Regions from separate parts of the Robertmurraya beringensis genome, predicted to be linked through region 1. Evidence: riboswitches for the same ligand, from Rfam matches in the RefSeq annotation. Region 1 holds a riboswitch; each other region holds the start of a gene.
What was found. Region 1 has a riboswitch for cyclic di-GMP ahead of ACFFHF_RS12280 (GAF domain-containing protein). Riboswitches for the same ligand answer to the same signal wherever they lie in the genome.
Positions count from the first base shown of each region.

Region 2: another riboswitch for cyclic di-GMP. It lies ahead of ACFFHF_RS13300 (EAL domain-containing protein); the one in region 1 lies ahead of ACFFHF_RS12280 (GAF domain-containing protein).
Region 3: another riboswitch for cyclic di-GMP. It lies ahead of ACFFHF_RS00605 (competence type IV pilus major pilin ComGC); the one in region 1 lies ahead of ACFFHF_RS12280 (GAF domain-containing protein).

Region 1 is NZ_JBHLUU010000081.1:3,605-7,071, reverse strand. It holds gene ACFFHF_RS12280 (GAF domain-containing protein) at 466-1,092, opposite strand; cyclic di-GMP riboswitch class I at 1,280-1,366, opposite strand; gene ACFFHF_RS12275 (mannitol-1-phosphate 5-dehydrogenase) at 1,592-2,734, opposite strand; gene ACFFHF_RS12270 (BglG family transcription antiterminator) at 2,734-3,467, opposite strand, start outside.
Region 2 is NZ_JBHLUU010000096.1:188-3,654, reverse strand. It holds gene ACFFHF_RS13300 (EAL domain-containing protein) at 1-1,493, opposite strand, end outside; cyclic di-GMP riboswitch class I at 1,615-1,702, opposite strand; gene ACFFHF_RS13295 (STAS domain-containing protein) at 1,905-2,732, shown strand; gene ACFFHF_RS13290 (cell wall hydrolase) at 2,758-3,339, opposite strand.
Region 3 is NZ_JBHLUU010000005.1:35,503-38,969, reverse strand. It holds gene ACFFHF_RS00615 (type IV pilus modification PilV family protein) at 1-69, opposite strand, end outside; gene ACFFHF_RS00610 (prepilin peptidase) at 82-834, opposite strand; gene ACFFHF_RS00605 (competence type IV pilus major pilin ComGC) at 912-1,277, opposite strand; cyclic di-GMP riboswitch class II at 1,374-1,457, opposite strand; gene ACFFHF_RS00600 (nucleoside deaminase) at 1,955-2,425, shown strand; gene ade (adenine deaminase) at 2,454-3,467, shown strand, end outside.

The DNA.
Region 1 (3,467 bases):
TCAAAGAACAGAATGAATTCTGTTCTTTGATGAGAAGACCACCAAGCAAAGCGCGGTAGTTACCCTTACGTTCTTACACTAGTAAACAAGTTAAATGCGACAACTATCTTGACAAACACCGCTTTGGTGTAACGAAAACTTTTTAGAGAGTGTATGATTTTGTCCATTTTTTTACCTCATGTTTAATAGTGTATATAAGCTCAGCCATATTTCTGGTTGTCCTTTTTCATATGGTTTTACTATACCAGTAGCCAACCTAGAACGTAACTGCACTTGTGGCTTCGACCCCGTCACCTAAAATAAAGCCCGCTAGTTACTAGCGGGCTCTCCAATGTAAGAAAGAATATCTAGCTATAAAATACCAATAAACTACATTGAGTACTCAACCCGGACAAACTAAAACTGCACTAATCAGGTTTTCGTAACTACCTAGTAAAACTTTTCTGGTCACAGTTTAAGCATTTTTTAAACTATGTTATTTGAAAATCTATATATTTCATCTTGATATTCAGAAACCTTTTGTTTTACTTGTTCTATTTGATTTCTAGACGGCTTCTTCTTTATTGTTTGATAAATGGCAAATGTACCAATTATTGAATCATTTTTAAAAAAAGGAACTGACCAAACTGATTGGAAACCTCTTTCCAAAGAAATTCGCCTCTCATGAATACATTGTGGATCCGAAAAAATCTCAGAGTAAACAATGTCCCTTGAAGCAATTGCTCTACCACAAATCATTTCATGAAACAGTTGCTTATCATTTATATCCTGAAAAAATTCAAAATATTGTAAAGGAATATTGGGTGCAGCCCCATGATAGATCTTGTTTTCCTCTTTCACATAAAAAAGGATAGTAGCAAAACTATTAGGAATAAATTCTTCTAAATCCAGACATAGTTTACCTAACTTCACTTTTGCATCTAATACCATAAATTCCTCTTCGGTTATCCCATTATTGATTAACGCCTCTAGATGGATTCTTAGATTATTCTCTTTTTTAGCAAGCAAAGGATTTATTTTTTTTAGTAATTCTTTAATTTTTTTATTTGACGAGTATTCCCTCATAAAGACAACTATGTTCTTATTTTTCATTTGTTTCTCCTATAATATTTCATATTATTTTAATCGTTTTTTTCTACCTCTCTTTATAAAATTTTTAATTTATCTGAGCTTGAAGTAATGAGTGAAGTGTTAATAACTAACAATAAAAAGCCCACCAAAAGATTGGTGAGCTTTAATAAAATAGGAAATAATCCTACCATTTTATTAATCCAACCCTTTCGGTAACCCGGCGATCATTGCTGTACCTAGCTTTAGACCCGTAGCTTTGCGTCCTTATTTTTCAATAAGTTTGCCATTATCGATGGTATATTTTCTTTAAAAATCTCTAAAATAATATTTTCAATTTAATCTGCAAAAGTAGTAGCATATACCCATTAAATTTATCATTATACAGTAATAGGATGCAATATCAAGATTACTAAAATACCTTAAAACTTTGTAGGGTAAGGTTCTACCACTAAAAGCCCTAATTCATGATAAAAAAAGAGGTTGACGGTAACCATCCGACAACCTTACTCTAGAAAGGGTTTTACCCCTTTAATACTTCATAATGTCTAATAATATCATTAGCAAGTTGGCTTGACTCCTCAAGACCACATACTTGTTGAAGAACATACGACACTCCATGTTCGTTAATCATTGACTGAAGCTTTACTGCATCTTCATCATCTTTGTAATCAAAAAGTAAGGCTGCAGCAATAGCCTTTGCTAAATTATCGTAAGAAAGGCCCGCTTTTAGAGCTTGTAGGGCTGGACGAACGAGTCGATCCTCTGGTCCAAGCTTTCTTAACGGGGAACGACCTACTCTTGTCACACCATCATGCAGATGAGAATTCTCGAAACGTTTTATGATTTTCTCAATATATTTCTGATGTTCTTCCGGATCTAGATCGTACTGTTTGATTAAATAAGCACCCGTCTCACCAAGTGTGGCCTTCACCTGATTGTAGATATCCATATCCGCTAGAGTTTGGTCAATCGTTTCTTTTTTTGCCAGATAACCGAAATAAGCAATAACGGCATGTCCTGTGTTAACCGTAAACAGCTTTCTTTCAATAAATGGAGCTAGTTCAGGAACGATAATCATTCCTTCAATAGGAGGAATTTCTTCTTTCGTTTCTACCACCCATTCATGGTAAGGTTCAACAAGTACATCGAGAGAACCTTGATTATTTTGAATCGGTACGATACGGTCAACAGCAGAATTTAAAAATTCTACATGAGCAAGTACCTTTTCTTGCGTTTGATTATCAAGATGCTCTAAAATATAACCCTTTAATAAGTCAGTAGCGGAAATTTGATTTTCACAGGCAATGACATATAGCTTGTCACTATTCTCTTCTACCCTTGCAGCCAATCCCTTTGCAATTAAAGGCGCTATTCTCGGGAGAATGTTAGGTCCAATAGCCGTCGTTAAAAAAGCTGCCTTCTTGATTGTTTCTATTACTTCATTTTCCTGTGTTAAATTATTCAATCCTGAAACATTCTCAATAAGAATACTCTCTTGTGCATCTGTGGCAAGCTTCACTTTATATTGTTTTTCATCATTTAATTGATTAATGATTGGTTCGGCAATGTCTACGAAAGTAACATGGTATCCTGACTGAGAAAAAAGGGCTCCAATAAATCCTCTCCCGATGTTACCTGCTCCAAAATGTACTGCTAATTTCATTACATCATCCCTCTATCATTTATTTTAAAATTCGACTGTAAATAATTCGAAAAAATAGACTCTAATCTCTTATAAATTAGTTCTTCATTTGCCGATGAAAAAATCAAAATAGCTTCATCGGTTTCAATAATATTTGTACTAATTAAGCTAATAATCTCCTGCTGTCTGTTGCTTAACTCTAATGGGGCCAGCATGAGCAATAGGTTCTTCATCATGACCATGTTTCCATCCATTCCCCTAACCAGACAAGGATTAGGCAGATGAGCAATTTGGAAAATCAGCTCACGCACATGCTCATTTCTTGCATGAAATAAGGCTAAATTGGTCTGAGGAATCCCGAGCCCCCCTCTTTTTTCCCTCTCTTTGAGCGAATAAAGAATGTCCTCAGATTCAGTCACTAGATTCTCTTTCTCGGCAATCTGCAACATTTTATTAAGGATCAATTCCTGGCTTTCCGAATGGTTCATCCTGTAAAATCGGTAATTTTGCATGATAGACTCTATACTATGTTGAATACTCTTAATGTCCTCTAGCATGTCATGCAAATCGATGTTTTTCTTAACAACAGATGAAGGTACAGAATGACGTTCGATCTTTTTGTATTTTTCACCCTTTGCTATGGCTTCAATATTATTCTGTATAAAGCTTTTAATCGTATCAATGTTCTCCGTACTCAATAACGGGTTCACTAAAATGTATTCTTTATTGATGAAAGGCAATCTTACAGTGGAAA
Region 2 (3,467 bases), on a different contig from region 1:
GTTGCCAATTGAATTTTCGGTTGATATTGTATAAAAAATTGCTCTTGCTTGATTGCTTCACGAAGTTCTCCTTGTAACATAAATAATTCTGTACCGTGCTTCGTGAGGGAATCATTGAACATTTGGATGGATTGTCCATCCTCGCCTTTTACACTATACATCGCAACATCTGCATTTCTAATTAATATGTCCCCTGTATGACCATGAAATGGGTACATACTGATCCCAATACTAGCTGATACGTAAAACTCTCTGTCATTTATTATTATCGGTTCTTTTATTTCTTGTAATATTTTTTCTGCCACTGCTTTTGGTTGTTTCTCAATTTTCATTTTTCTTAAAAGGATGACAAATTCATCACCACCCATACGGGTGACGATCCCTTTCTTCGGGATATTTGAGTTTATCCGCCTTGCTACTTCACTTAACACCTGATCTCCTACCGCGTGTCCGAAGGTATCATTAATAGGCTTAAATCGGTCTAAATCAATAAACAAAATCGCAAACTCATCTTGTCTACTAATTAAACGATCAATAACATCCTTTAAAAATCGGATATTCGGGAGATTTGTTAATGTGTCATGAGATGCCAAGTATTGGATTTCTTTTACCTGATTATCCCTTTCAATCGCTAATCCAGTTAAATAACTAAATACTTTAAGTAATTCGATTTCATACGACTTTGGTTTTCTTACTTCAGGATGATAGATCGCAAATGTACCGAATAATTCTCCTTTTGACGACAGAATGGGAATCGACCAACAAGAATGCAATTGATAGCTCAAAGGGATCGTTTTCCAATTAGACCAAGATGGGTCAGTTTCAATATCCGAGACAATTGCTATCTCTTTCGTGAAAGCAGCATGTCCACAAGATGCATAGTTCAAACCAACTGGAAACCGGTCGATTTTCTTTAAAAATCCATCTGGAAAGCTATGTGAATATCCGTTACGTAACCAATTCTCACTCTCTTCATAAAACATTATCGAGCAAATACTGTTACTAGATAGTACCTCCACAGCATTCACAATATTTCGAAAAACATCAATTAATGGTTCACCTGACGCAATCATTTGTAAGGCTTTATACTGTTTATCACTAATGGCTTGGTATTTTTCTTGCTCCGTAATATTTCTACCTACTACGACTAAACTATCTGCATAACCGTTCTCATCATAAAGTGGAATCTTTCTAACATGAAATGTATAGTCATTCCCATCCATACGAAACGATTCTTTTAATTGAAATTCTGTTTTACTTACCCACGCTTGATTGTCTGAATGAACACAAATAGGACCATAGTTCTCAAACTTTTTGTATTTCTGTGCAAGTTGTTCATCCGTTTTTCCCTTATATGCCCCTTCCTCAATATCAAATAATTGCAGGGTCTTTTTATTTGCTTCGATCCATCTTCCATTAACATCTTTTACAATTAAGTAATCATTACTTGTATGAAACACTTTCTCCAATAAATCGAATTTTTGGTTGCTCATGACATGACCTTCTTCTCTTCTGTTATATTTCTATTGTAATGTTAAAGGTGTATGGCCAATAAATTTAAAGAAATACAGAAAAGACCTATACCAAAAGGGATATAGGTCTTCCGATTATTCCCTTGGCAACTCAGCCATCCTAGTTCCTTTTGAACCTTAGACCTGTAGCTTTGCGTCCCCACCTTTCAATGAGTTTGCCTTTTTCAATTTTATTTTATATTTTAGCAAACATATTATAGAAGATTTGTCGAAAATAGTCGATAACTATGATAAAAGTCACTGTTTTTTTTAATTAAAAAATCGTTCTTTTTCCTCATTAAATATATAATTAATATTTATTGTAAAAACATGTTTATCAAATACATTTTACGGGTATCAGTTCTTGGGGAAATGTAAAAGGGGGAACATCTTATGGAACTTACATATCAAGCTTCTTTTGACTTAAAATACTTTATTGAAGAAAATAAAGATAAATTTAAGAACTCACTTCTTCTAGAGGCTGTAAATGTAAAAGATCGGATCGATGAAATACTAAGGATCGGTAATATCAACTTAGTCTCGAATGCTCAAAAGCTGGTCATTGACATTATTGATGGTAATGAAGATGCACTGAAAGCTTTTGCCAAGCAGGAGGGAATTGTCTGGGCAACCCATTCAATTGAATTATCCTTCAAACTGGAGTGGGTTCAAGCGATAAGGCGTACACTTTGGAGATTTATTCAATCGTTTAACAATCTTTCCAACAAATATGATTTGGATGACTTCTTTCATCTCGAGCTACAAATTAATAACCGTGTCGACCAGTTTTTGAATACTTTCTTTATCAGTTATTCAAATTACAAAGATGCCCTAATTGTTGCACAAAGACAACTAGTTGAAAATCTATCAGTACCTATTATTCCAATCACTTCTTCTGTATGTATTTTGCCTTTAATTGGGACCGTAGACTCCTTCCGAACGGCCATACTTGAAGAAAAGGTTCTCACAGAAATTGGAAGACTACGAATTCAAACGTTAATTATTGATTTATCAGGAATTGGCAATATGGAACCCGACGTGATCGATCATCTCATGAAAATCATCGATGGTACTTCCATGATGGGTTGCCATTCGATTATTACTGGTTTACGTGCCGAAGTGGTTAAAAAGATGATTCATTTAGATATTTCCTCCTTCTTTATGAAGACAAAAACATTAGGAACTTTACAACAAGCATTAAAGCAATACATTATTCAATAGAAAAACCAGGGTTTTTCCCTGGTTTTTAAATCGCAAATCGATGGTTTCCAATTGTTTCTATCACTTGTCTTGATAAAATCCATGTGTCCGTTGCGATTTCCGGATTATAAAAATATATAGCCTCTGAATCATTCTCTTTGTCAACTAGAGCCTCTTCTACCGCTTCCACTGATTCCACATCCGCTGGCTTGTTAATCTCTCCATTTTGAACAGGAGAAAATGCATACGTACCAGATACCTGCTCATATACAACTTCTTTTACTGTGTCAGGGAATTCTTCATGCTCTACTCGGTTAATAATAACTTCTGCCACAGCCACTTTCCCTTCGTACGGCTCTCCTTTTGCTTCCGCGCTTACGAGTCGGGCCATCAATTCCTTTTCCTGATCTGTAACATCAATTTCCTTTTCATATAATGTTGGAAATTTATCATGATTCTCTTTTATTAATTCTAGAGCAGAGTTATCCGTTTTGCTTACTACTTTCCAAGATGTTTCTCCACTTTTCACTGAAAGAGTTTGTTCAGCTGCGCTCGAAGTAGTTTCGAACCCAACCAATGTGAACGATAGAGTAGAGAGAACAAGTAGTTTTTTTAGAATGTTTTTCATAAAAAATACCTCCTTGTTGTCGATACCAAGAAGGTTACCAGATGTAATATACCCGTGCATGTTCCAATTATTGGACAAATAAATTTTATTGACACAATATATTGATAGACCGGGCTTTATCCACTAAT
Region 3 (3,467 bases), on a different contig from region 1:
AATCACCATTCCAGCAATAACAACAGAGATCAACAATTCAATTAATGTAACTCCCTTTTCGTTGTTCATATCATCTGCCCCTTATAGGAGTAGTGAGCTGTACCAAGTCCAAATTTCTTCCCCATACAGGTAAGCCACTAATGTTCCAATCATAATCGAAGGCCCAAAGGCAATCGGTTCTTTTCGTTTAACAATTTTTAATGCGATTAATAGTATTCCAACAATGGCTCCTACAAACGAGGCTAAAACCAAGCTCATTACAGTTAGTGCTGGACCGAGTACCACTCCAATAGCTGCATACAGCTTAATGTCACCGCCACCCATGCCGCCTTTGCTGACAACAGCTAGCAACAAGAGCAAACCGAAACCAACTACACTGCCTAGTAAGTAAGTTAAAAATGGTTCTTCTCCGATGAAGAAACGTACAATAACAAGAACCACAATACTTGGTAGAGTAATCACATCTAGAATCAATTTTTCACGGATGTCTGTTAAAACAGAAAGAATTAATAATGTTGATAAAAGAATGGCAGGAATTAGTTCTGAAGTAAGCCCTATTTCTTTGTAAACAACAAAAAATATAATCGCAGTCATAGCTTCTCCTAATGGGTATAGAGGAGAGATTTTTTCTTTACAATAACGACAACGACCTTTAATGAATAGGTAACTAAATAGAGGAAATAAATCAAAGAAACCTAACCTGTGATTACAGGAGGTACAGTGGGATGGTGGGTAGGAGATGGATTCTTTTTTTAGTAGGCGGATGGCTACTACATTGAAGAAGCTACCGAATACGAGGGAAAATAAGATAATAAATAAATCAAATATATACAATTCATTTAGCTCCTTTCAGAGATTTCTCTTAAAAACAAAGCTGCCACAGTCTCAGAGACGCGACAGCTTTTATTTCTCTATGGAGTAGTTACACAGCTAGACTCAACTACACCATTACCATCAATTCTAAATTCTGCAGCAGTAGTTCCATCAGCGCATGTTGTTGGAATTTCATTTAGAAATTCTGGGACTAGCTCAGTAGTAGTTATTACCTCGTCTGTACTCCCTGGCCATACTCCCTCAACTGCATTAAATCGATTTACTGCATCTTGAACAAGTTTCAGATTTTGTAAATCTGTATTATCCTCAGCCTCTTGTCTCTGACTCATAACCATCGGAATCGCAACAGCAGCAATAATCCCCAAAATAACAATAACAACAAGTAGTTCAATTAGCGTTAAACCAGCTTGGTCTTTCATTTTCTTCTTTAATGATTTTAACATGAAGAAAGGTCCCCTTTTAATTTTTTTATGTTTTTTCGAGAGCTTGTTCTTAAATTTGGGGATAAAAAAACCTTTACAGCTCATTCAATGGAATGTAGTTGTAAAGGTCGGTTGCACCAATCGCTCAATATGACTCAGGTGCCCACGTACAAGTCATATTTCTTCGCGCCCTTATTTAATGAAAAAGACTCTGTGATAAACATTACTTATTTACTAGTATTCTACACTAAAAAAAATGAAAAAAAAAGAGGTTTTATGTAAATTTAACACTAGGTAATGTTAGGTAAATATTATATTAAAACAGCGCAAACTCTTCTTACTCCCTTATTTTATTTTTATTCATCCATTCCCTTTTTACACTCCTTATTTTTCAGAAATAATAATGTGAATATATTTTAGGTATTTCAAATCAACTGGTTCTTTATACCTATAAAACACTATAATAAACTCAGCGTAAATAATCTGACAAGTTGCTCCTACCTTTTTCAGGTAAGAGCTTTTTTATTGTTAAAAAATATCACAACATAACAGACAGAATATTCAAACATACATATAATACAGAAATAAACCCACCAATTATATGAAACCTCTTTTGCCCTCCAACCCAAAAAAACTAACCTTTTTACAAAGGTTAGTTTTTTAATCAATCATTCACTACATCAGAAAAGGTGATTCTATTGGAAAAAGTATTTTTTATGAATGAAGCGATTAAGTTAGCGTGTGAAAATGTGTTAAGTAATCATGGTGGTCCTTTTGGGGCAATTGTGATTAAGGACGGGGAAATTATCGGTAAAGGCAAAAATGAGGTCACCAGCAGCAATGACCCTACTGCCCATGCAGAGGTTCAAGCGATTCGTGAAGCTTGCTCCTATTTAGGCAGCTTTCAACTGACAGATTGTGAGATTTACACAAGTTGCGAGCCTTGTCCGATGTGTATCGGAGCGATTTATTGGGCGAGACCAAAGGCCGTCTATTATGCGTGTACGAAAGAGGAAGCTGCTAAAATTGGCTTTGATGATCACTTTATTTATGAAGAAATTAGCTTGCCAATTGAAGATAGAACGATTATGATGAATCAAATTACGGTTGACGAGTATAATCTACCTTTTAAAATGTGGGAAGTATCATCTGACAAAACAGAATACTAGTCTCTTATAGACACTCTAGGAGGAGAGTATGGATAAAAACAAACTAAAACAACGTATTGAAGCAGCCTCAGGGAAAATAGAGGCTGATCTTGTTATAAAAAATGGCAAGATTATTGATGTATTTACCGGCGAAATTTATGAAGGTGACGTTGCCATTACAGATGGAGCTTTCGTTGGTGTAGGGCAATATTCTGGTAAAAAGGAATTTGATGCAGGCGGCCGATACGTATGCCCTGCTTTTCTGGACGGTCATGTTCATATTGAATCATCTATGGTATCTCCGAAGGAATTTGCGAAGGTTGAGCTTTTAAGAGGAGTGACCACTATTGTTGCCGATCCTCATGAAATCGCCAATGTACTGGGTGTAAAAGGCATTCAACTTTTACTAGATACATCGGAAAATCTCCCCTTCAATTTTTACTTTATGCTTCCTTCCTGCGTACCTGCCACTAGCTTTGAGTTAGCGGGTGCCACACTTGAGATTGAGGACTTGTCCCCCTTGTTTTCCCATCCAAGAGTGCTCGGTTTAGCAGAGGTGATGAATTTTCCCGCCGTGAAAAATGCGGAAGAGTCGATGTTAAATAAGCTATATGAAGCCAAGCGGTTAAACGCAAAAATTGATGGTCATGCTGCCGGTCTGAGCGATATGGACATTAATGTCTTTATGACTTCTGGTGTGCGTACCGACCATGAGTGTACCACGGCAGAAGATGCGATGGCACGTTTGCGCCGCGGGATGTACCTTATGATTCGAGAAGGCACCGTTGCTAGAGATTTAAAGAAGCTGCTTCCTGTTGTGAATGAACGAAATGCTAGACGCTGTCTATTTGTCACAGACGATAAGCATCTTGATGATATCCTGCATGAGGGAAGCATTGATTACAATGTTCGATTAGCCATTTCGGAAGGACTCGACCCCCTTACGGCTATTCAGTTAGCTACCATTAATACAGCTGAATGCTTTGGTTTACAGGAAAAAGGAGCGATTGCACCAGGATATGACGCGGACTTTTTACTGCTAGATGATCTAGAATCCGTAAGC